One region of the Streptomyces sp. NPDC102490 genome, then DNA from elsewhere that is predicted to be linked to it. Evidence: riboswitches for the same ligand, from Rfam matches in the RefSeq annotation. Region 1 holds a riboswitch; each other region holds the start of a gene.
The links. Region 1 has a riboswitch for cyclic di-AMP ahead of ACIRGB_RS32260 (transglycosylase SLT domain-containing protein). Riboswitches for the same ligand answer to the same signal wherever they lie in the genome.

Region 2: linked by a shared signal. The riboswitch ahead of ACIRGB_RS02945 (NlpC/P60 family protein) and the one ahead of ACIRGB_RS32260 (transglycosylase SLT domain-containing protein) in region 1 are both predicted to bind cyclic di-AMP.
Region 3: linked by a shared signal. The riboswitch ahead of ACIRGB_RS03495 (M23 family metallopeptidase) and the one ahead of ACIRGB_RS32260 (transglycosylase SLT domain-containing protein) in region 1 are both predicted to bind cyclic di-AMP.

Annotation. Positions count from the first base shown of each region.
Region 1 is NZ_JBIWJU010000016.1:92,973-100,246, forward strand. Features, by position in the region: gene ACIRGB_RS32240 (ABC transporter permease) at 1-362, opposite strand, end outside; gene ACIRGB_RS32245 (ABC transporter ATP-binding protein) at 349-1,332, opposite strand; gene ACIRGB_RS32250 (outer membrane lipoprotein carrier protein LolA) at 1,385-2,662, opposite strand; gene ACIRGB_RS32255 (polyprenyl synthetase family protein) at 2,920-3,930, opposite strand; cyclic di-AMP (ydaO/yuaA leader) riboswitch at 4,714-4,870, shown strand; gene ACIRGB_RS32260 (transglycosylase SLT domain-containing protein) at 4,872-5,363, shown strand; gene ACIRGB_RS32265 (HAD family hydrolase) at 5,387-6,196, opposite strand; gene fahA (fumarylacetoacetase) at 6,518-7,274, shown strand, end outside.
Region 2 is NZ_JBIWJU010000001.1:640,365-647,638, reverse strand. Features, by position in the region: gene ACIRGB_RS02950 (tellurite resistance/C4-dicarboxylate transporter family protein) at 1-169, opposite strand, end outside; gene ACIRGB_RS02945 (NlpC/P60 family protein) at 197-1,381, opposite strand; cyclic di-AMP (ydaO/yuaA leader) riboswitch at 1,388-1,568, opposite strand; gene pcrA (DNA helicase PcrA) at 1,822-4,311, shown strand; gene ACIRGB_RS02935 (peptidoglycan DD-metalloendopeptidase family protein) at 4,401-6,071, opposite strand; gene ACIRGB_RS02930 (esterase/lipase family protein) at 6,268-7,263, opposite strand.
Region 3 is NZ_JBIWJU010000002.1:21,325-28,598, reverse strand. Features, by position in the region: gene ACIRGB_RS03530 (TetR/AcrR family transcriptional regulator) at 1-235, shown strand, start outside; gene ACIRGB_RS03525 (hypothetical protein) at 275-631, shown strand; gene ACIRGB_RS03520 (hypothetical protein) at 638-1,021, shown strand; gene ACIRGB_RS03515 (MerR family transcriptional regulator) at 1,002-1,964, opposite strand; gene ACIRGB_RS03510 (dihydrofolate reductase family protein) at 2,115-3,245, shown strand; tRNA gene ACIRGB_RS03505 (tRNA-Met) at 3,313-3,386, shown strand; gene ACIRGB_RS03500 (PP2C family protein-serine/threonine phosphatase) at 3,572-4,798, shown strand; cyclic di-AMP (ydaO/yuaA leader) riboswitch at 5,023-5,179, shown strand; gene ACIRGB_RS03495 (M23 family metallopeptidase) at 5,191-6,234, shown strand; gene ACIRGB_RS03490 (aldo/keto reductase) at 6,370-7,274, shown strand, end outside.

The DNA.
Region 1 (7,274 bases):
CCGATGGCCATCGGCAGGAAGAACGGGAGGGTCGCGGCGAGCGCGGTGAAGACCAGGAACAGCCCGTTGTTGCTGACCTGCGAGATGAACGCCGGTCCCTCGCCGCCACCGCCGCCGCCGAGCGAGGAACCGTCGCTCGTCTCGATCTTCACGGCGATGCCCACCAGGACCGGCACGGCGGCGAGCACGGCCAGCAGGGCGAGGGTCCGCCAGCGTCGGAAGGTGATCAGCAGTTCGCTCCGGAGCAGGCCGAGGGACCACAGCGGACTCGGGGTCCGCGCGGCACCCGGGTCCGGCGCGGCACGCGACGCCGTGGGCTCGGACTCCCCCACCGGCTCGCCCCGCACCTCAGCCCGCGACATCGAAGCCCTCCCCGGTCAGCGCCACGAACGCGTCCTCCAGCGAGGCCCGTTCCAGCGCGAAGCCCCTTACCCGGACCCGGGCCGCGACCAGCGCCGCGTTCATCTCGGCGAGGTCGTGTTCCGGCGGCTCCGCCGTCACCCGGTCCCCGTCGACGACCACGTCCGCGGCCCCCTGCTCCTTCAGCACCCGGGCGGCCTCGCCCGCGTCCGGTGTGGTCACCACCAGCCGGCCGCGCGCCCCGGCCGCCAGGTCGGCGACCGCGCCCTGCGTGATCAGCCGCCCCTGTGCCATCACGGCGGCGTGGGTGCACACCTGCTCGATCTCGTCCAGCAGGTGGGAGGAGAGGAAGACGGTGGTGCCGTCGGAGGCCAGTTCGCGTACGAGGGTGCGGATCTCGCGCATGCCCTGGGGGTCGAGTCCGTTGGTCGGCTCGTCCAGCACGAGCAGCCGGCGCGGCTGGAGCAGCGCCGCGGCGAGGCCCAGCCGCTGCTTCATGCCGAGCGAGTACGCCTTCGCCTTCTTGCCGCCGGCGGCCGCGAGGCCCACCCGGTCCAGCGCCGCCGCGACGCGCTCGCGCCGGGTGCGCGGGTCGGCGGTCGGGTCGGCGGCGTCGTAGCGCAGCAGGTTGTCGCGCCCGGAGAGGAAGCCGTACAGGGCCGGGCCCTCGATGAGGGCGCCGACCCTGGGCAGTACGGTGCGGGACGCGCGCGGCATGGGCCGGCCGAGGACCCGGGCGCTGCCCGAGGTGGGTTCGATCAGTCCCATCAGCATGCGGATGGTGGTGGTCTTGCCGGAGCCGTTGGGCCCGAGGAAGCCGAAGACGCTGCCCGCCGGGACGGTCAGGTCCAGACCGTCGACGGCGAGTTGTCCGCCGCGGTAGCGCTTGGTGAGCGCGCGGGTGGCGATGACGGCGTCATCCGCGCTCTCCTGGTCCGGGCGCTCCGGCTCCGCGGCGGACGGTTCGGCCATCGGCTCCCTCTTTCGTGCTCTTCGCCGTACGGGTGGGGGTGCTGCGCCGGCCTTACTTGGCGGCGTCGGCCGCCTTCACCAGGGCGTCCTTGGTGACCGCACCGGCGTAGACCTTGCCGTCGTCCGTGATCAGGGCGTTGACCAGGCGGGTCTTGAAGACCGTACCCGAGCCGAAGTCGCCCTTGACCTGGTCGCCGAAGGAGCCGAGGAAGCCGCCGAGGTCGCCGAGGTCGCCGCTCGCGGGCGCCGTGGGCAGGCCGCCGCCGGCGCCGGTGTCGAAGGTGGCGATCGAGTTCCAGCCCTCGCCGATGACCTTGAGGCCGTCCAGCCCCTCGGCGAGGTCGCGCTCGGCCTCGCGCCCGTGCTCGGGGGCCTTGGCCTTCTGGCCGGTCTCGTCGGCCTCGGTGACCTTCGCGCCCTCGGGCGGCGTGAAGTCGAACGTCGACGCGTCCGGCTTCGCGAAGCTGACCTTGGTGAAGCCCACGTCCACGACGGCCGCGCCGCCGCTCGCCGGGGTCAGGGTGAACTTCAGCGGGGTGCCGGTCTCGGCGTCCACGGCCACGGTGATCGCACCGACCGTGGACCCGTCCTGCTTGGGCTCGACGACCAGGCGGTAGGCGTCCCGGCCCGCCACCTGCGCGGTGCCGCCGACGGTCACGGACGTGGTGTCGTCGATCGCCTTGAGCGCCTGGTCGGCGAAGTCCTTCGGGGTGGCCGGCACGTCCTTCCCGGGCACGTCCTTGCCCGGCGCGTCCTTGCCGGGCACTTCCTTCCCCGGCCGCTCGGTGCCGTCGGCGGCGGTGGAGTGGTAGACCTCGTTGGACCCGCTGTCGTAGCCCCAGACGTCCTTGCCGTTGTGGATCAGGCTGTACTCGGCGGCGTTCTCCAGCAGGGAGAGCTTCTGCCGGTCGGGGCCGTCGGCCGCGACGCGCAGCGTGTGGCTGCCGGACGCCAGCTCGGTGAGCTTGGCCGACGGGTCGGCGGCGGAGCCCTCGCCGTCCCCACCGGAGCCCGGGCCGCCGGACATTCCGGACAGCAGGCCGCTCTCCAGCCCGCCGAGGTCCGGCAGGCCGAGGTCGGTGTTGATGCGCACGGTGCCGGACAGCTGCTGGACGTCCGACTTGGCGATCTTCTCTATGAGCTGCTCCGCCGTGACCTTCGGCAGGTCGGGGTCGCCGGAGTCGGCGAGCGCGGGGACGAGCCCGATCGTCGCGGCCGCCACTCCGATCACCGCGACCGGGACGACGTACCGCGCGGCCTTGCGCCGTCCGGCCCGCAGCTCCTCGCCCTCCCCGGCGGTCGTGTTGTCGTCGGTATCGATCGGTGCCATGTGTGCCCTACCTCCGTCGTCGGCGGCGGCTGTCTCGCGACCTCGCACTCGGTTCACCCGTGAGCCGCCATTCTCACCCGAATCGGTGAGGATTGGTGTTTTTCCGTGGTGTCTATCTGACCAAATCACCGGAGCACAAGCGTCAGACCGCGGGCTCAACTCCGCCTACTCCTGCGGGATGACACGGAGGGGCGGCGGGTCCACCGGCCCGTAGGGGGCGACGAGCGACGGACGGCGCGCCACGGGCCGCAGGGCCGTCAGCCGGCCCGGTGCACCACCGCGTCGCACAGCTCGATCAGCGCGGCCTTCGCGTCGCACTCCCGCAGCGGGGCCAGCGCGGCCCGGGCGTCCTTGGCGTACCGGACGGTGTCCTTGCGGGCCTGCTCCAGCGCGGGGTGGGCGCGCAGCAGGCGCAGCGCCTCGGCGTGCCGCGCGTCGTCGCTCAGGTCGGAGTCGAGCAGCTCGCACAGCGCGACGTCCTCGGCGAGCCCCCGCCGGGCCGCCCGTTCGCGCAGCCGCAGCACGGGCAGGGTGGGGATGCCCTCGCGCAGGTCGGTGCCGGGCGTCTTGCCGGACTCGTCGGAGTCGGAGGCGATGTCCAGGACGTCGTCCGCCAGCTGGAAGGCGACACCGAGCCGCTCGCCGTACTGGGTCAGCACGTCGACCACCGTCTCGTCGGCGCCGGACATCATCGCGCCGAACCGGCAGGAGACCGCCACCAGCGATCCCGTCTTGCCGCCCAGCACGTCCAGGTAATGGTCGACCGGGTCGCGGCCGTCCTGCGGGCCGGCCGTCTCCAGGATCTGGCCGGTGACCAGCCGCTCGAACGCGAGGGCCTGGACACGGACCGCCTCGGGGCCGAGGTCGGCGAGGATCTGCGAGGCGCGGGCGAACAGGAAGTCACCGGTGAGGACGGCGACCGAGTTGCCCCAGCGGGTGTTCGCGCTGGGCACCCCGCGCCGCACGGCGGCCTCGTCCATCACGTCGTCGTGGTACAGCGTGGCGAGGTGGGTCAGCTCCACCACCACGGCCGAGGGCACGATCCCGGGGGCGTAGGGGTCGCCGAACTGGGCCGAGAGCATCACCAGCAGCGGCCGGAACCGCTTCCCGCCGGCCCGCACCAGGTGCTGGGCGGCCTCCGTGATGAACGGCACCTCGCTTTTGGTTGCCTCGAGCAACCCTTCCTCGACAGCAACCAATCCGGCCTGGACATCGGCTTCCAGAGCCTGGTCCCGCACGCTCAGCCCGAACGGCCCGACGACGGTCACGAGGGGTCTCCTGTCTGCTGGTGTCTACTGGCGATTACCTGGTTTGTCGATAGGTCGCTGCCACCACTCAAGTCAGCGTATCCGGTCACGTTTCGATCACCGCTAGCGCCCACCGTTACAGGCTGGTCGGTATCGGATCATGAACGGTATGTTTTTGATCAGGTGATATGAGCAGATTTTGATTGATATCGCCAGAGGGGACGAGCCGGATCAGGAGGGCGGACGGGCCGGAAGCCGCCACCGAAGATCCCACCACTCCTCCCAACGGCCCGCACTTCGAGAACGTCACCCGATCGCCACACGCGCCCGTACCGGCCCGCACCGGTCCGCGCGCAACGGCCCACACGCACCGGCCCGCGCACACCCGCTCGCACCGGTCCGCGTACGGCCGCCCGGCAGGACCGGCAGGCGCCTCCCCGGCGGTCCACTCCCCACCCCGCTTCCCTCCTCCCGCCGCTCGACACCCGAAGCCGTCCCCACCTGCGGCCGGTTGGCGCCTAGTTGAGTCGAATGCCCGTTTTGCCGTGCTTACTGAGGCCAGTGAGTTGGCTCACTCCGGGCCGCCCGCAGGCAACCCCGCCCGAACCTGTGCCCTCCCTTTGCCCCGCAAGCCAGTTGAGGCTTGGCAACAGCAAAGGATCAAGAGCCTCAAACGCCTCAGACCAAGGTCAACAGGCACGTTGGGTGATTCCTGCACTTGTTCCGGACATGTGCTCTCGCATACGTTCCCGGCCTGTCGGGCGGACGCCGAATCCTGCCACCGCCCGTCGCACAGTCATCCACCCAACACACTCGCCGGCAGGAGCGGGGGACCCAGGTAAGTCGCCGCACCGGTCACCACCGGAGCGGCTCGGGGTGAAGCCGTACCCGTCAGGGGCGCGGCCGGGCACCTCCCCGCCCGAACCCGACAGCTCACCTCGTAGGCGTAAGGAGAGGGACACATGTCTGCCAACGGTCAGAACCGTCACGCCCGCACCAGCCGCCTCGTCCGCAAGCTCGCGGTGGCCGGCACCGGCGCCGCGGTGCTCGCGCTGCCGCTCATCGGCGCCACCACCGCCTCCGCGGCCACCCCGGCCGCCGCCACGACCGCCGCCAAGGCGGCCACGACGTACCCGGACAACCTCGACGGCTGGATCCGCGAGTCGCTCGCCATCATGGCCCAGCACGGCATCCCCGGGACCTACGAGGGCATTCACCGCAACATCATGCGGGAGTCCTCCGGCAACCCGCTCGCCATCAACAACTGGGACATCAACGCCGTCAACGGCACCCCGTCCAAGGGTCTGCTCCAGGTGATCGACCCGACCTTCCAGGCGTACCACGTGCCCGGCACCTCCTGGGACCCGTACGACCCGGTCGCCAACATCACCGCCGCCTGCAACTACGCGGCCGACCGCTACGGCTCGATGGACAACGTCTTCAGCGCGTACTGAGCCGTACGCCGCCCGGTCCTCGCCTAAGAGGTACCGAAGATCCGCTCGAGGACGACGGCCACGCCGTCGTCCTCGTTCGTCGTGGTGACCTCGTCGGCCACCGCCTTGAGTTCGGGGTGGGCGCCGGCCATGGCGACGCCGCGGGCCGCCCAGTGGAACATGGGGATGTCGTTGGGCATGTCCCCGAAGGCGAGCGTCCGCCGCCGGTCGAGGCCCAGGTGCTCGGCGGCCAGCGCCAGGCCGGTCGCCTTCGTGATGCCGCAGGGCTGCAACTCAACGGTGCCGGGCCCCGACATGGTGACCGTGGCGAGGGAACCGACCACCGCGCGCGCCGTCGTCGCCAGTTCGTCGTCGGTCAGCTCGGGGTGGCGCAGCAGCACCTTGCTGATCGGCCTGGACCACAGCTGCTCGCGCCGCTCGACGCGCACCGCGGGCAGCGTCGGGTGGGGCATCAGGTAGCCCGGCTCGATGAGCGTCAGGCCGTCGACGCCGTCCTGGTCGACGGCGGCGTGCACCTGGCCCACCTCGGCCTCGATCTTGCCGAGCGCGGTCTCGGCCAGCTCCCGGTCCAGGGTGACCGACCACAGCATCCGGTGCGCCCCGGCGTCGTACACCTGCGCGCCCTGCCCGCACACCGCGAGTCCCGTGCCGCCGAGCCGGTCCAGCAGGGGGCGCACCCGGGGGGCCGGCCGCCCCGTCACCACCAGGTGCCGCGCCCCCGCCCCGGCGACCCGCGCCAGCGCGGCCAGCGACCGGTCGGAGACGGTGTCGTCGCCGCGGAGCAGCGTGCCGTCCAGGTCGGTGGCGACGAGGGAATATGCGGTGCGGTCCATGATCAGAGAATACGGACACCGCACCCGTCCGACTCACCCGTGACCGCTTCCGAACGAGGGCGTAGCGAATGCGCTCGAACTGGAATGAGGATGCACGAGTGCGCCCGATCCTGCCCAAAACCTGACACATCATCGGCTAAAGCCGGGTCAGGGCCTGTACACCGGTCCCCGTGCACACCACCGCGTCAAGATCCCGTCCCGGGCGCCGCCACCTCCGGTCGCACTGCCCAAGACCGGTGGGTCAGCCGTAACGTGTGGCCCGACCACGCAGACACGGCGCGCACGGCGCACATGGCGAGCACGAAAGCGAGGCAGCACCTGATGCCCCCCTTCGATGTCCCCGAGGGCGATCCCTTCGGTCCGCACAACCTTCCGTACGGCGTGTTCTCGATCCCCGGCTCGCGCGACCGGACGGTGGGCGTCCGGCTCGGCGACCACGTCCTCGACGCGGGCGCGGCGGCCCACGCTCTCGGCTCGCCGTACGCCTCCCTGCTCGCACGGCCCACCCTCAACCCGCTGCTGGCGGCCGGGCGGACGGCGTGGTCGGACGTGCGGCGCGCGCTGACGGCGTGGGTGACGGTCCCCTCCCACCGCGAGGTCCTGGAACCGCTCTTCCATCCGCTGTCGTCGGTGACCCTGCACCTGCCCTTCGAGGTCGCCGACTACGTCGACTTCTACGCCTCCGAGCACCACGCCCGCAACGTCGGCCAGATCTTCCGCCCCGACGCCGCCGACTCCCTCACCCCGAACTGGAAGCACCTCCCGATCGGGTACCACGGCCGTTCCGGCACGGTCGTCGTGTCCGGCACCGACGTCGTACGCCCGTCCGGGCAGCGCAAGGCACCGGCCGACGCCGCTCCCGTCTTCGGCCCTTCCGTACGCCTCGACATCGAGGCCGAGGTCGGCTTCGTCGTGGGGGTGCCGTCCGCACCGGGCCGTCCGGTGGCGCTCGGCGACTTCCGCGAGCACGTCTTCGGGCTCTGCCTGCTCAACGACTGGTCCGCGCGGGACGTCCAGGCGTGGGAGTACGTGCCCCTCGGCCCGTTCCTCGGCAAGTCCTTCGCCACGTCGGTGTCGG
Region 2 (7,274 bases), on a different contig from region 1:
TCAGCCAGGCGGTGCAGGCCAGGACCAGAGCGGTCCGGGACAGGACCTCGCGGCCGGTCAGATGCAGGGCGACCGACACGATGCCGGTCGCCATCACCGCGGCCCCGGCCGCCGGTGGACGCTGCGCCCACCAGGTGCGCAGCGCGGAGGGATGGGTGGCCGATGACATGCGCCCGATGCTAGAGACCCCCGAGGATCAGGCCGGGCGCACCACGCTGTGGATCGACGACTCTCCGTCGTAGAAGATCGACTCCTCGCGGACGTACGCGCCCGGCTTCGGGGCGTGGATCATCATGCCGTCGCCGATGTACAGGCCGACGTGGCTGAGGTCGTCGTAGAAGAAGACCAGGTCACCGGGTTGCGCCTGGGAGACCGAGACGGTCGTGCCAGCGTTGACCTGGTCGTAGGTGACGCGGGGCAGGCTCACGCCCGCGGCCCTCCAGGCGGCCTGGGTGAGGCCCGAGCAGTCGTAGGAGCCGGGGCCCGTGGCGCCCCAGACGTACGGCTTGCCGATCTGGGCGCGGGCGAAGGCGATCGCCTTCTCCGCCTTGGTGCCGTTGGAGGTGTCCGGCGTCGACGAGCCCGACGACCCCGACGAACCGGTACCGCCGGTTCCGGCGCCGCTCTCCTGCTGCTGGGCGGCCTCCTCCCGCCGCTCGCGCTCGGCCGCCTCCCGCGCCGTCTGCTGCTTCGCCAGCTCGGCGGCCTTGCGGGCGGCCTCCTGCTGCTTCTTCTTCTCGATCGCCGCGAGCCGGGCCTTCTCCTCGGCGGTCAGCTCCGACAGCAGCTCCCGCGCGGTGGCCAGCTTCTTCTGGACGGTCGACTTGGCCGTCTTGAGGTCGGTCTGCGCGTCGGTGAGCGTCTCGAGGCTCTCGGTGGCCTCCCGGCGCTTCTTCATCGTCTCGGACTGCTGGGTGACGTAGTCGTCGACGGCGCTCTTCTGCCGGCCGGTGAGCCGGTTCATCAGCTGGTTCTGGTCGAAGTAGTCCTGCGGCGAGTCCGCGAGCAGCAGGGTCGCGGTCTCCGGGACCGAGGCGCCCGTGCGGTACTGGGCGGAGGCGAAGGAGCCCAGCTCCTCGCGCGCGTCGTTGAGGTTCTGGGTGCGCCGGGCGACGTCGTCGAGGAGGGTGTCGACCTTCTTGCGCTGCTTGGAGGTCTTCTCCTTGGCCGCGTTGTACTTCTCGGTCGCCGACCCGGCCTGGCGGTAGAGGTCGTCGACCTTCTTCTCGACCTCTTCGAGGGTCGGCCGGTCGTCCGACGGCGTGGCGTTCGCCGTCTGGGACAGCAGGGCGACGGAGGTGAGGGCCGCGGTGGCGAGGGCCGGGGTCCGTATGCCCGCGACGCGGGTGCCGGTGGGACGCGACTTGCGGTGCGACGCCAAGGAGGCGACTCCTTCCAGTGCTCCGCCTACCGGGTTAGCTGTCGGGTTCGGGCGGTGGTTCGGAAGGGTTGCCCTACGGCGGGTCCGTCCCTCATGGAGGGCGGTGCGGCCGATTCACCCCAAAGTCTCGGTTGGGTCCCCGGCTCCGGCTGCCGTGCGGGCAGGCCGGACTCGGCGGAGGCCGCGCGGCCCGGCGAGGTTCGCCGGAGGGGGTCGAGCGGCCTGCCCGCACCGTAGCCAACTCGTGTGGCCGCTGTGAAGGTTGGTGGGTGATATGCCCGATACATTTTCGTGACCTTCCGCGCGGGCGCCTTTGCGCAGGTGGCGGGCGTCACTCTTCGTGTCGCGGCCGGTCGCGGGGCGTGCCCGGCCCAGGAGTGCCGGGGCATTTTCCGGGGTGGCACCGGGTTGTCGGTGGGGCGCCCTAGACTCGGAGAGCGATGAGCAGCCTCTTTGACGACAGCTTCCTGGCGAGCCTCCAGACCCCCCGGGGTCACGAGGAGGAACCCCCGCCGCCGCCCGAGGACGATCACGGACCGGAGCAGGTCCCGCACGATCTGTTCGGCGGGAAGTTCGACGCGCCCCCGGACCGGGACACCCACTACCGGGACGGCGCCCCGCGCCCCGCCCTGGACGCCGCCGCGCTCCTGGAGGGGCTGAACGACAACCAGCGCGCCGCCGTCGTCCACTCCGGCTCCCCGCTGCTCATCGTGGCCGGTGCCGGCTCCGGCAAGACCCGCGTGCTCACCCACCGCATCGCCCACCTGCTGGCCGAGCGGAACGTCCACCCCGGCCAGATCCTCGCGATCACCTTCACCAACAAGGCCGCGGGCGAGATGAAGGAGCGCGTGGAGCAGCTCGTCGGCCCGCGCGCCCACGCGATGTGGGTGATGACCTTCCACAGCGCGTGCGTCCGCATCCTGCGCCGCGAGTCGAAGAAGCTCGGCTTCACCTCGTCGTTCTCGATCTACGACGCCGCCGACTCCAAGCGGCTCATGGCGCTGGTCTGCCGCGACCTCGACCTGGACCCGAAGCGTTTCCCGCCGAAGTCGTTCAGCGCGAAGATCAGCAACCTGAAGAACGAGCTGATCGACGAGGAGGACTTCGCCGCCCAGGCCGCCGACGGCTTCGAGAAGACCCTCGCCCAGGCGTACGCCATGTACCAGTCGCGGCTGCGCGAGGCCAACGCCCTCGATTTCGACGACCTGATCATGACCACGGTCAATCTGCTGCGCGCCTTCCCGGACGTCGCCGAGCACTACCGCCGCCGCTTCCGGCACGTCCTGGTCGACGAGTACCAGGACACCAACCACGCCCAGTACGCCCTGGTGCGCGAGCTGGTCGGCGTGCCCTCGGAGCACCCCGTCGACGTGCCGCCGGAGGCCGAGGTGCCGCCCGCCGAGCTGTGCGTGGTGGGCGACGCCGACCAGTCGATCTACGCCTTCCGCGGCGCCACCATCCGCAACATCCTCCAGTTCGAGGAGGACTACCCGGACGCGACGACGATCCTCCTGGAGCAGAACTACCGCTCCACCCAGACCATCCTCAGCGCCGCCAACGCGGTCATCGAGCGCAACGAGTCCCGCCGCCCCAAGAACCTGTGGACCAACCAGGGCAGCGGCGCCCGGATCACCGGGTACGTCGCCGACACCGAGCACGACGAGGCGCAGTTCGTCGCCGACGAGATAGACCGCCTCACCGACGCGGGCGAGGCCAAGGCCGGGGACGTCGCCGTCTTCTACCGGACCAACGCCCAGTCCCGTGTCTTCGAAGAGGTCTTCATCCGCACCGGCCTGCCCTACAAGGTCGTCGGCGGCGTCCGCTTCTACGAGCGCAAGGAGGTCCGGGACGTCCTGGCCTACCTGCGCGTCCTGGCCAACCCGGAGGACTCGGTGCCGCTGCGCCGCATCCTCAACGTCCCCAAGCGCGGCATCGGCGACCGCGCGGAGGCGATGATCGACGCCCTCGCCCAGCGCGAGAAGATCAGCTTCCCGCAGGCGCTGCGGCGCGTCGACGAGGCGTACGGCATGGCCGCGCGCTCCTCGAACGCCGTCAAGCGGTTCAACACCCTCATGGAGGACCTGCGCACCATCGTCGAGTCCGGCGCCGGACCGGCGACCGTCCTGGAGGCGATCCTCGAACGCACCGGGTACCTGGCCGAGTTGCAGGCCTCCACCGACCCGCAGGACGAGACCCGCATCGAGAACCTCCAGGAACTCGCGGCCGTCGCGCTGGAGTTCGAGCAGGAGCGGGCCGAGGGGGAGGAGGCCGGGACGCTGGCCGACTTCCTGGAGAAGGTGGCGCTCGTCGCCGACTCCGACCAGATCCCCGACGAGGAGGACGGCGACGGCGTCGTCACCCTGATGACCCTGCACACCGCCAAGGGTCTGGAGTTCCCGGTCGTCTTCCTCACCGGCATGGAGGACGGCGTGTTCCCGCACCTGCGCGCCCTCGGCCAGGCCAAGGAGCTGGAGGAGGAGCGGCGCCTCGCCTACGTCGGCATCACGCGCGCCCGCGAGCGCCTCTACCTGACCCGGTCGACGCTGCGCAGCGCCTGGGGCCAGCCGTCGTACAACCCGCCCTCGCGGTTCCTGGAGGAGATCCCCGCTCCCCACCTGGAGTGGAAGCGGACCGGGGCGAACGGCCCCGCGTCCTCGGTGCCGGTCTCGGGTGTGGCGGCGTCGCTGTCGTCGTCGCGTTCCCGCTCGTCGGCGTCCGGCGCGTCCGGTTTCGCCACCCGCAGGTCGGCCGGCGCCGAGCAGCCGACGGTGTCGCTGGCGGTCGGCGACCGCGTCACGCACGACCAGTTCGGCCTCGGCACGGTGGTCGGGGTCAAGGGCACCGGGTCCAACGCGGAGGCGACGATCGACTTCGGGGACACCAAGCCGAAGCGGCTGCTGCTGCGGTACGCGCCGGTGGAGAAGCTCTGAGGGTGTGAGGCGGGGCGGTGCGGTGAGGGTCCGGGTGTTCGCCCGGGCCGACCGCGGCCGCCCGGCCGGTCCGCCGAGACGTTACGGCGTCAGGTCGGGTTGATGCCGTGGCTGCGCAGCCACGGCAGCGGGTCGATCGACGAGCCGCCCGCGGGGCGCACCTCGAAGTGCAGGTGCGGACCGGTCGAGTTGCCCGAGTTGCCGGAGAACGCGATCGCGTCGCCCGCCTTCACGGTCGAGCCGGAGGGGACCTGATAGCTGGAGAGGTGGCAGTACCACGTCTCCGTGCCGTCCTTCGCGGTCACGATCATCATGTTGCCGTACGCGCTGTTGTACTGCGTCCGCACGGTGCCGTCGGTCGCCGCCATCACCTTCGTCCCGTACGACACGGGGAAGTCGATGCCGGTGTGGACGGACATCCAGTTGATGCCGGCCTGCCCGTAGTAGGCGCTGAGGCCGTGCTGCTCCACCGGGAGCGCGAACTTGGGGCGCAGCCGCTCCTTGCGGGCCGCTTCCTCCGCCGCCCGCCTCTTCTCGGCGGCCTGCTCGGCCTTGAGGTCGATGCGCTCCTGCGTCCGGCTGGCCCGGTCGGCGAAGTCGTCGGCCCCGGCGGCCAGGCTCGTGAGCTGGGTGTCCAGCTTGTTGTTGGCGGCGGCCGGTTTCACCGGTGCGGCCTCCGCGTTGCCCGGGTCCGGTGCCGATGTCGCGGCGTCCGCGCTCTCGTCACCGGTCAGGCTGCCGACGGAGGCGGCCGCGATACCGGCGACGCTCATCACGCAGGCCGACGGCACGGCGATGGTCAGCAGCGCGGAGCGCTTGGCGGGCTGGCGGCGGCGGGAACGCGCCCCGGCGCGGGAACCGGCACGCGAGCCGGTGCGGGCGGCCGGGACCCGCGCGGCGGGCGTGACCTCTTCCTGGTCGTCCAGCAGGGCGGTCACGGTGGGGAGTTCACCGGTGGCGGCCAACTCGCCGTCGTACGGGGAGGCTTCGGTGCTCTCGGCGCTCTCGGTGACGGGCGTGACGTCCGGCGTGGCGTCGTCCGGAGCGGGGTGCTCGGCCGTTCGGGCCGGGTCCTCGACCGTGCCGGTGGCCGCGGGGTCCGGGTTCCACTGCGTGGCGTCGTAGGAGCCGGTGTCCGCGAGGCCGCCCGGGAACGCGCCGGTGTAGAAGGTGCCGGTCGCGAAGGCGCTCGTCTCGTAGGCGCCCGTGTCGAACGCCCCGGTGTCGAAGGTGCCGGTGTCGGCGGTGCCGGTTTCGAAGGTCTGCGTGCCCCAGGCCCACTGCTGGGTCGCGTCGGCGGGAGCGCCGGACTGGTCCGGAAGGCTCCAGTCGCCGGTGTCCCACTGCCCGGTGCCCTCGACGCCCGTGGTCTGCGGCGGTACCGAGCCCTGTTGCGGGTATCCGGCCGTCCACGCCGTCGTGTCGTAGGCGCCGGTGTCGTAGGCGGCGTGCTGCTGGGCCGCGTACGCGTCGTAGTGCGGGGTCTGCTCGCCGCCGGTGGGCCACTGGGCGGTGTCGTAGGAACCCGTCGCCTCGTGGGTGCCGGTGTAGTGGCCCGGCATGCTGCCGAAGAGGGGGTCCGCGTCGAAGGCCGAGGTGTCGGCGGTGCCGGTGGAAAAACCGGTGGAGGTGTAGCCGCCGAACGTGGTGAGGTCGCCGTACTGGGCCTCCCCGGTGCCGTACGACGCGTACTGCGCCGACGCGGCGTCGGAAGCCGGAGCCGGGGGGGTGGTTGTCCCCGACGGGTGACGGTCGTTCACCAACTTCTCTTTCGCCTCGACAACAGGGGCTGCCAGAGCAGTGCGGCGACTGTACCCGGCGGTATACGGGCACGACAATCTTCCCCAGGTTTCGCGAGCGAAGGAAACGGGCAATCGGCCGTGTTTTGGGGGACGGTGGGCACGAGTTTGGCTTTGTGTTCGAAAATTGTTCGAGTCCGAACGGGTTGCTCCGCTCTCAGGCCACGGTCAGCCCGCCGGAACGTTTGCCCGTTTCCTTACCCGTTTCCACACCTGCTGCCGGTCCCGCGGTGTCGAGTGCCTGCCGTATCCCCGTGGCCACGGTGGGGTGCACCGGCAGCGCGAGGTGGCCGATGCCGCTCACCCTCACGTTCTCCACGCTCAGGTCGGGGTGGTCGAGGCAGGCCGTCTCCAGTGGGTCCATCACGCGGTCCAGGTCGCTCCAGAAGCTGACGAACCGCGTACGGCAGCCGGGGGCCGGCCAGGTCAGCTCCTCGATCACCGCCGATCCGGGGCGCATCTGGCGCACGATCGGGTGCGCGTTCGCCAGCGGCACCACCTTGGTGCCGGCGTGTGGGGTGCCGAGCGTCACCAGGGTGCGGACGCGGAGGTCTCCGCCGAGGCGCTGCACGTAGTAGCGGGCGATCAGTCCGCCGAGGCTGTGCCCGACGACGTCGACCCGCTCACTGCCCGTCCGCTCGCAGATCTCCTCGACGTGCCGGCCGAGCAGCTCGGCCGCGGTGCGGATGTCGCAGGTCAGGGGGGAGTAGTTCAGCGACTCGATCTCGTGCCTGCCGTGCTGGGCCAGGCTGCGGCGCAGCAGCAGGAAGACCGAGCGGTTGTCGATGAAGCCGTGCAGCAGCACCACCGGGGGGCTGGCCGGGGCCGGGAGCCTGGGGGGCGGCGGGGACGGCTGCGGGTCCTGGGCGCCCACCGGCCGGAGGGCCTGGGCCGGGCGCCGCTCCTGGATGATCCCCGAGGGGTAGAGGAGGAGGTGCCCGGCGAGGATGGCGGCCTCCAGGGCGCTTGCCTTCAGGAGGGTCAGCGAGAGTCCGGTCAGTCGGCCCGGAAGACCTGCCAGGTCCGGCAGCCCTGGGACGGTGGGGAGCCCCGGAAGTCCGGGGAGTCCCGGAAGTCCGGGGAGTCCCGGAAGCCCGGGCAGCAGACGCTGGAAGAGCGGGAGAAGGGGCAGTGCTGCCGTGGTGACCTTCATGGGCCGACCTC
Region 3 (7,274 bases), on a different contig from region 1:
GGACCGGTACGCCCAGTGCGAGGTCCTCGTGGAGCGCGCCGTCGAGCGCGGCGAACTCCCCGCACGGGACGTGGACGCCCGCGGCCTGCTGATCGCCGCCACGGCGCCGCTCTACCACCAACTGGTGCTCCTGCGCGCCGATCCCGACCCGCGCCTGCCGGAACGGGCGGCGCGGGCCGCGGTGCTGGCGGCCGCCGCGGGCGCCTTCGCTGTCCCCCGGACCGAGGGTGAGTGACCCGGGGGCCCGTCACACCGGCGGGTAGAGTCCTCCGGCATGAGCACAACTCCGCACGGTGCAGGCCGGGTTGACCTTCGACCCCGTCGAATGACCCCGCGCCGCCTCGGTGCCGCCGCCGCGGTCTACGGCGTGTTCGTCGCGGGCTGGTACCTGGGGCAGCCCGTGACCCCGGAGTGCCAGGCCGACCAGGCCGCGATCGACCGGGCCGCCGAGCGGTACCGGACCCAGCCGCCCCCCACGCCCGCACCGATCGTGGGTCCGGTCTCCGACTCGCTGGTGGTGGGCAACGACAACGTGATGTCCCTGACGTATACGTCCTACGCCGTGGCCTGCACGAACGACATGAGTGAACGGCCCCGTCTCGGCGCGTGGTTCGAGGGCGACTGGAGGTAGGGCCGGATGCCCGCCTGGATCACCCCGCGCCGCCTCGGGGTCGTCGCCTTCCTGTACGCCGTCTTCCTGGCCGGGTGGTGGCTCGGTCAGCCGGTGCGGTCCGACGGCTGCCTGGAGGACAGGCACGCCGCCGCGTCGGACGATCGCCCCGCCCCGGTGGAACCGGCCGACCCCGGGCGGTACTTCGTCAGCCTCGGCCTCGACTTCGGCCTCCTCGACTGGGCCGACGACCTGGACGGCCGCCGCGACGGCGAGTACGGCCCCGGCGACCAGGAGTACGAGGTGCGGTACGGCTCCGGGTCGTACCCCACGTCCGGCGCGGACCACACCTTCTGCTCCTCCACGAGGCGCGCCCGCCTGCTCGCGTGGGTCAACGGCGACTGGGGCTGACCCGGCCGCCGGACCGGCGCAGTGCCGTGATCATCCAGGGCTGGAAGGGCAGATGACCGGGGATCACCTGCCAGTCGTTGACCGCCCAGACCAGGCGCCAGTACCGCTCGACGAGCGGGTCGTGGCCCGCCTCGAAACGCCCCGCCAGCCACTCCCGCAGCTCCGGACCGTCGGCGCGGCCGAGTACGGCGGCGAAGCGCTCCGCGACGGTGTCGACCACCGGGACGGCGTCGGCGGCCGCCGAATCGATGCCCGCCTCCCTCGCTTCGGCGACGACCCCCCTGACGAAGGGGACGAGCTCGGCCGCCTGCTCGGAGGCCACCCCCGGCAGCGCGTCCTCGTCGGCGGGCGGGAACGCCGCGTCCGCGATGCGCGCGCGGAAGTCGTCGTCGGCGATGAGTTCGGCCAGCTCCACCCATGCGGCGAGCCGGGTGTCGGAGGGCTCGTCGGGAAGGTCGGGCAGGGCCGTACGCAGGACGGCGGCAGCGTCGCGGGACCGGGGCGTGTCGGCGCCGAGGCCGGCGATGAAGTCGGCCACCATGTGCCGTCGTTCGTCGGCGGTGAGCCGGGTGAGCCGGTGCATGAGAACGGTCTCCTCGGGACTGGAGCCGCGCCGGGCGACGAGCCGCAGCATGCTGTGGCGCAGCCGCAGGGCGCGGATCTGGAGGGCGGTGGCGTCGGCGTGCGCGGCGGCGACCTCGGCGACGGAGAGACCGCCGTCCAGGACGCGGCGGACCGTGGCGAGGTCGACGTCCAGCTCCCGCAGTACGCCGATGAGGTGAAGCCGGTCGAGGGCCGCGTCGTCGTAGCGGCGGTATCCGGCCGGGGTGCGGTCCGTGGGCGGCAGCAGTCCGGTGTCCGAGTAGAACCGGATCGTCCGGACGGGAACGCCGGTACGGGCCGACAGTTCGCCGATCGAGTACGGGGGCATCGCGCCGTTCATGGGCCCACCCTGCGGTCTCCAGCCACTGGCGAGTCAAGCCCGCGCAGGCTTCGGCTCCTCGTCGTTGGCGTTCCTTGCCGGACCATGACCGACAATGGCGGCACTCCACGCCCAGCCCGCCCGTCCGCCCGCACCACCGGAGAGCCACCCATGCCCCTGCCCCACGTCCTGCTCTCCGCCGCCGTCTCCCTCGACGGCTACCTGGACGACACCGGCCCCGACCGGCTCCTCCTGTCGAGCCCCGCCGACTTCGACCGGGTCGACGAGGTGCGGGCCTCCGTGGACGCGATCCTGGTCGGGGCCGGCACGATCCGGGCCGACAACCCGCGGCTGCTGGTGAACTCGGCCGAGCGGCGGGCGGCCCGCACCGCGGCCGGACGGGCGGAGTACCCGCTCAAGGTCACCGTCAGCGGCGGCGGCGAACTGGACCCGGCGGCGCGGTTCTGGCACACGGGCGGGGAGAAGGTGCTGCTGACCACGGACGACGGTGCCCGGCGGGCCCGCGCGCTCGGCATCGGTGCCGAGGTCGTGTCCCTGGGGCCGGTGCTCGACTGGCGTGCGGCGCTGGAGTACCTGCACGACCGGCGCGGGGTGCGGCGGCTCATGGTCGAAGGGGGCGGGACCGTGCACACCCAGCTGCTCCAGCAGGAGCTCGCCGACGAACTGCACCTCGTCCTCGCGCCCCTCCTGGTCGGGGACCCGGCCGCGCCCCGGCTGTTCGGACCCGGCGCCTACCAGGGCGGGCGGCTCGCGCTGGTCGAGACGCGGCGGATCGAGGACGTCGTCCTGATGCGGTACCGGCCCACCGCCCCCGGCACCGGCGACCGGGTCGCCGCCGCCGACCGGCACTGGCTGGCGCTCGCCTGTGAGCTGGCCGAGCTGTGCCCGCCGTCGGACACCGCCTTCAGCGTGGGGGCGGTCGTGGTCGCCGCCGACGGGAGCGAGCTGGCGCGGGGGTACTCCCGGGAGGGCGGTGACCCGGTCGTGCACGCCGAGGAGGCCGCGCTCGCCAAGGTCGGTCCCGCCGACCGGCGGCTCGCGGGCGCCACCGTGTACAGCAGCCTGGAGCCCTGCGCCCGCCGCGCCTCCCGGCCCGCCCCCTGCGCCCGGCTGATCCTCGACGCCGGGGTGCGCCGGGTGGTCACGGCCTGGCGGGAGCCGGACACCTTCGTGGCGGGGGCGGACGGGAGCGGGATGCTCGCCGCGGGGGGTGCCGCCGTCGTCGTACTGCCCGAGTACGCGCAGCGGGCGAAGGCGCCGAACCGCCATCTGGAGGGGTAGGGAGCCGGGCGGGAGACACCGATGTGCATTCCGCCCCCGGGATGACGTACAGTGGTGAACACAACGACGCGGGGTGGAGCAGCTCGGTAGCTCGCTGGGCTCATAACCCAGAGGTCGCAGGTTCAAATCCTGTCCCCGCTACTGAAGGCCGAGGGCCGGAATCCGAAAGGGTTCCGGCCCTCGGTGCGTTTCGGCACGCGTCGCGTGTCATCCGGTCGGCCCCTCACCGCTCGCCGCCCGCCCCCGCTCCCGGAAACCTGGAGTCCGGGACGGCAAGCGGCGCGGACGTGCGGGGCGGCGGGAGACGAGTGGTGCGGCCAGGTGACGTGGACGACGAGGGAGCGTACGCCCGAGCCGGCGGCCGACTCCCCGGCGACCCCGTGCCCGACCCGGGTCTCGGCCTCGGCGACGAGCCGCAGCCCCTCTCGGCCCCGGCACCACCACCGCACCGGCGGACCCGGTACGGGCGCGCCTTCGTGCACGCGCTCCCCGTGCTGCTGATCGTCGTCGCCATCCTGTACGACGTCTTCACCCCGAGGTATTTCACCGCCGGGCCCCTCTACACGGCCGCGCCCCTGATCGCCGCCCCGCTCTACTCACGGCGCGGCACGGCGCTCACCGGCGTCGCCGTGGTCGCCGCGGTCATCGGGCTGCAACTCGGCAAGGGCGTCATCCACTACGTCGACTCCCTCACCGAGCTGATCACCATCGCGACCGTCGCCGTGCTCGCCGTCCTCGTGAACGGCATGGTCCGGCGCAGCAGCGAGCGCCTCGTCTCCGTCCGCGAGATCGCCGAGGCCGCCCAGCGCGCCGTACTGCCCCAGCCCGCCGAGCGGATCGCGGGCTTCGAGATCGCCGTCTGCTACGAGGCCGCGCAGGCGGACGCCTTCATCGGCGGCGACCTGTACGCGGTGCAGGACAGCGCCCGCGGCGTCCGGCTCATCGTCGGGGACGTGCGCGGCAAGGGCATGGGCGCGGTGGCCGCCGTCGCCGTCGTGATCGGTGCCTTCCGGGAGGCCGCCGAGCAGGAGGCGACGCTGGAGGCGGTGGCGCAGCGGCTGGAGCGGGCGCTGGCGCGCGAGGGCACCCGGCGCGACGGACTGGACGCCTTCGAGGGCTTCACCACCGCCGTACTGGCCGAACTCCCGCACGGCGACGGGACGGTCCGCATCGTCAACCGCGGCCATCCGCCGCCCCTGCTGCTCTACGCCGACGGCACCCTCGGCCCGCTGCCCGCCCGCGAGTCGGCGCTGCCGCTCGGCATGGGCGAGCTGGGCGTGTGGCCCGACCGGGCGGAGGAGATCCCCTTCCCCGGCGGGGCCACGCTGCTGCTCTACACCGACGGACTGACCGAAGCCCGGGACGCGAAGGGCGAGTTCTACGATCCGCAGGTGCGGCTGACCGGCCGGGTCTTCCGGCATCCGGCGACCCTGCTCGACACCCTCGCCGAGGACGTGCGCCGGCACTCCGGGGGCGGCATGGCGGACGACATGGCGCTGCTCGCCGTACGGCGGCCCCGGCGCGGCGAACATGATCGTTGTCACGAGCCGTGACGGCCCGACACCCCTCCGCATAACGACTGACATACCGTCAGAAAAACCTGGCGTGAAGGGGAATACTGAGACGGGGTCAACTCGCCCGGTTTTCACCGATCGTGAGGCGTACGTCCCAGTCGTTTCCGTTAACGATCAAGAGGAACGGCTTGGAATCAGAGCCCCGCGTCTATTAACGTTCGATAACGCAGCGCGGTCGTCCCAGCCGTCACAGAAGGCGGCTCCGTGCGCACGCGCCGAATCCCGCAAGGGAACCGGGGAACCACCACATTGGGGTGAATCGGGCGTCTGCCGCCGTGTCCGCACGGTCGGCGCACACCCGTAGGAGACCTTCCTGCTCCGAACCCGTCAGCTAACCCGGTAGGCGAAAGGAAGGAAAGGAGTACGCCCACGTGGCGTCCAACCGGCCTGCCCCCGAGGCCCCGTTCGTGCCCGCCGGGCACGGCACCGACACCTTCGGCTACGACGCCCCCCGTGCCGAAGAGGGTCCCTGGGAGGAGTGGAATCCCACCGCGGAATCCATCCGCCCCGTACGCGGCCGGCACCGCGTCGCCAAGCAGCGCGGCGGGCTCGCCCGCAGCTCCACCGTCCTCGGCGTCGGGGTCATAGCCGCCGTCGGCGCGGGCGGCATGGCCAGCGCGCAGACCGGCAAGCCGCCGGTGTCCATCTCCATGCCGGACCTGCCGAACGTCGGCTCACTCCTGCCCGGCGACGACGGGACGCCGGAGCCCGAGGGTTCCGCCACCCCGCTCAGCGGCATCACCCAGGCCGTCGCCGCCGACACCGCGGAGGGCACCGGCACCACCGACGCCGGTGAGTCGCTGCGGGCCCGGATCATGGCGCAGGCCGAGCAGCAGCAGGCGCAGGTCGAGACCAAGGCCGCCGCCGAGGCCCGGGCCGCCGCCGAGAAGAAGGCCGCGGAAGCCGCCGCCAAGGCGGAGAAGGAAGCCCGGGAGAAGGCCGCCGCCGCCAAGAAGAAGGCGGAGGAGGAGGCCGCGAAGAAGGCCGAGGCCGAGCGGCTCGCGAAGCTGGCCAAGCAGTACACGCTGCCGACCTCCTCGTACACCATCTCCTCCACGTTCAACCAGGCCGGTTCCCTGTGGTCCTCCGGCCACCACACCGGCCTCGACTTCGCCGCCCCCACGGGCACCCTGCTCAAGGCGGTGCACAGCGGCACGATCACGTCGGCCGGCTGGGACGGCTCGTACGGCTACAAGACCGTGCTCACCCTCGACGACGGCACCGAACTCTGGTACGCGCACCAGTCGTCCATCAGCGTCAGCGTCGGCCAGAAGGTCACCACCGGTGACGTCATCGGCCGCGTCGGCGCCACCGGCAACGTCACCGGCGCCCACCTCCACCTGGAGGTCCACACCGCAGGCGGCTCGGGCATCGACCCGATGGCCTGGCTGCAGAGCAAGGGCCTCACGCCCTGATCCACCCCGCTCCCCGACCACCCCGCTGAACCCGGCGGTCCTGACGGCAACCCCCCGGCGTCAGGGCCGCCGGTTTGCCGGATTTTTGCGCCTTGGCCGGAATGACCTGCTCCGGTGCGGTCGTTGACGCCCTACATGACTTCTCTGCGCACACTCGGCTCCTCCGGCCTCGAGGTCTTCCCGCTCGCCCTCGGCGGCAACGTCTTCGGCTGGACCGCCGACCAGGACGCCTCCTTCGCCGTCCTCGACGCCTACACGGCGGCGGGCGGCAACTTCATCGACACCGCCGACGCCTACTCCGCCTGGGCCGACGGCAACAGCGGCGGCGAGTCCGAGACCGTCCTGGGCCGGTGGTTCGCGGCCCGCGGCAATCGTGACGACGTCGTCCTCGCCACCAAGGTCAGCCAGCACCCCGAGTACCCGGGACTGTCCGCCGCGAACATCAAGGCCGCGGCCGACGCCTCGCTGCGCCGCCTGGGCACCGACCACATCGACCTCTACTACACCCACTACGACAAGCCCGAGGTGCCGGTCGAGGAGATCATCGGCGCCCTCGACGAGCTGGTGAAGGCCGGCAAGGTGCGGCACATCGCCGCCTCCAACATCTCCGCCGAGCGGCTCGCCGCGTCCCTGGAGTTCTCCGACCGCGAGGGCCTCGCCCGGTACGTCGCCCTCCAGCCGCACTACAACCTGGTCTCCCGCGACACCTACGAGGGCGAGCTGCGCGACCTCGCCGAGCAGGCCGGTCTCGCCGCCGTGCCGTACTACGCCCTCGCGGCCGGCTTCCTCACCGGCAAGTACCGGCCGGGGACCGCGGTGGACAGCCCGCGGGCGGGCGGTGCGGCCAAGCACCTGGAGAGCGAGCGCGGCCGCCGGGTGCTGGCCGCCCTGGACGAGATCGCCGAGGCCCACGACGCTCCGGTCGCCACCGTCGCCCTCGCCTGGCTGGCCGCCCAGCCGACGGTGGCGGCGCCGATCGCGTCCGCGCGCACGGTGGAGCAGCTGCCGGCGCTGCTGGGCGTGGCCGAGCTGAGCCTGAC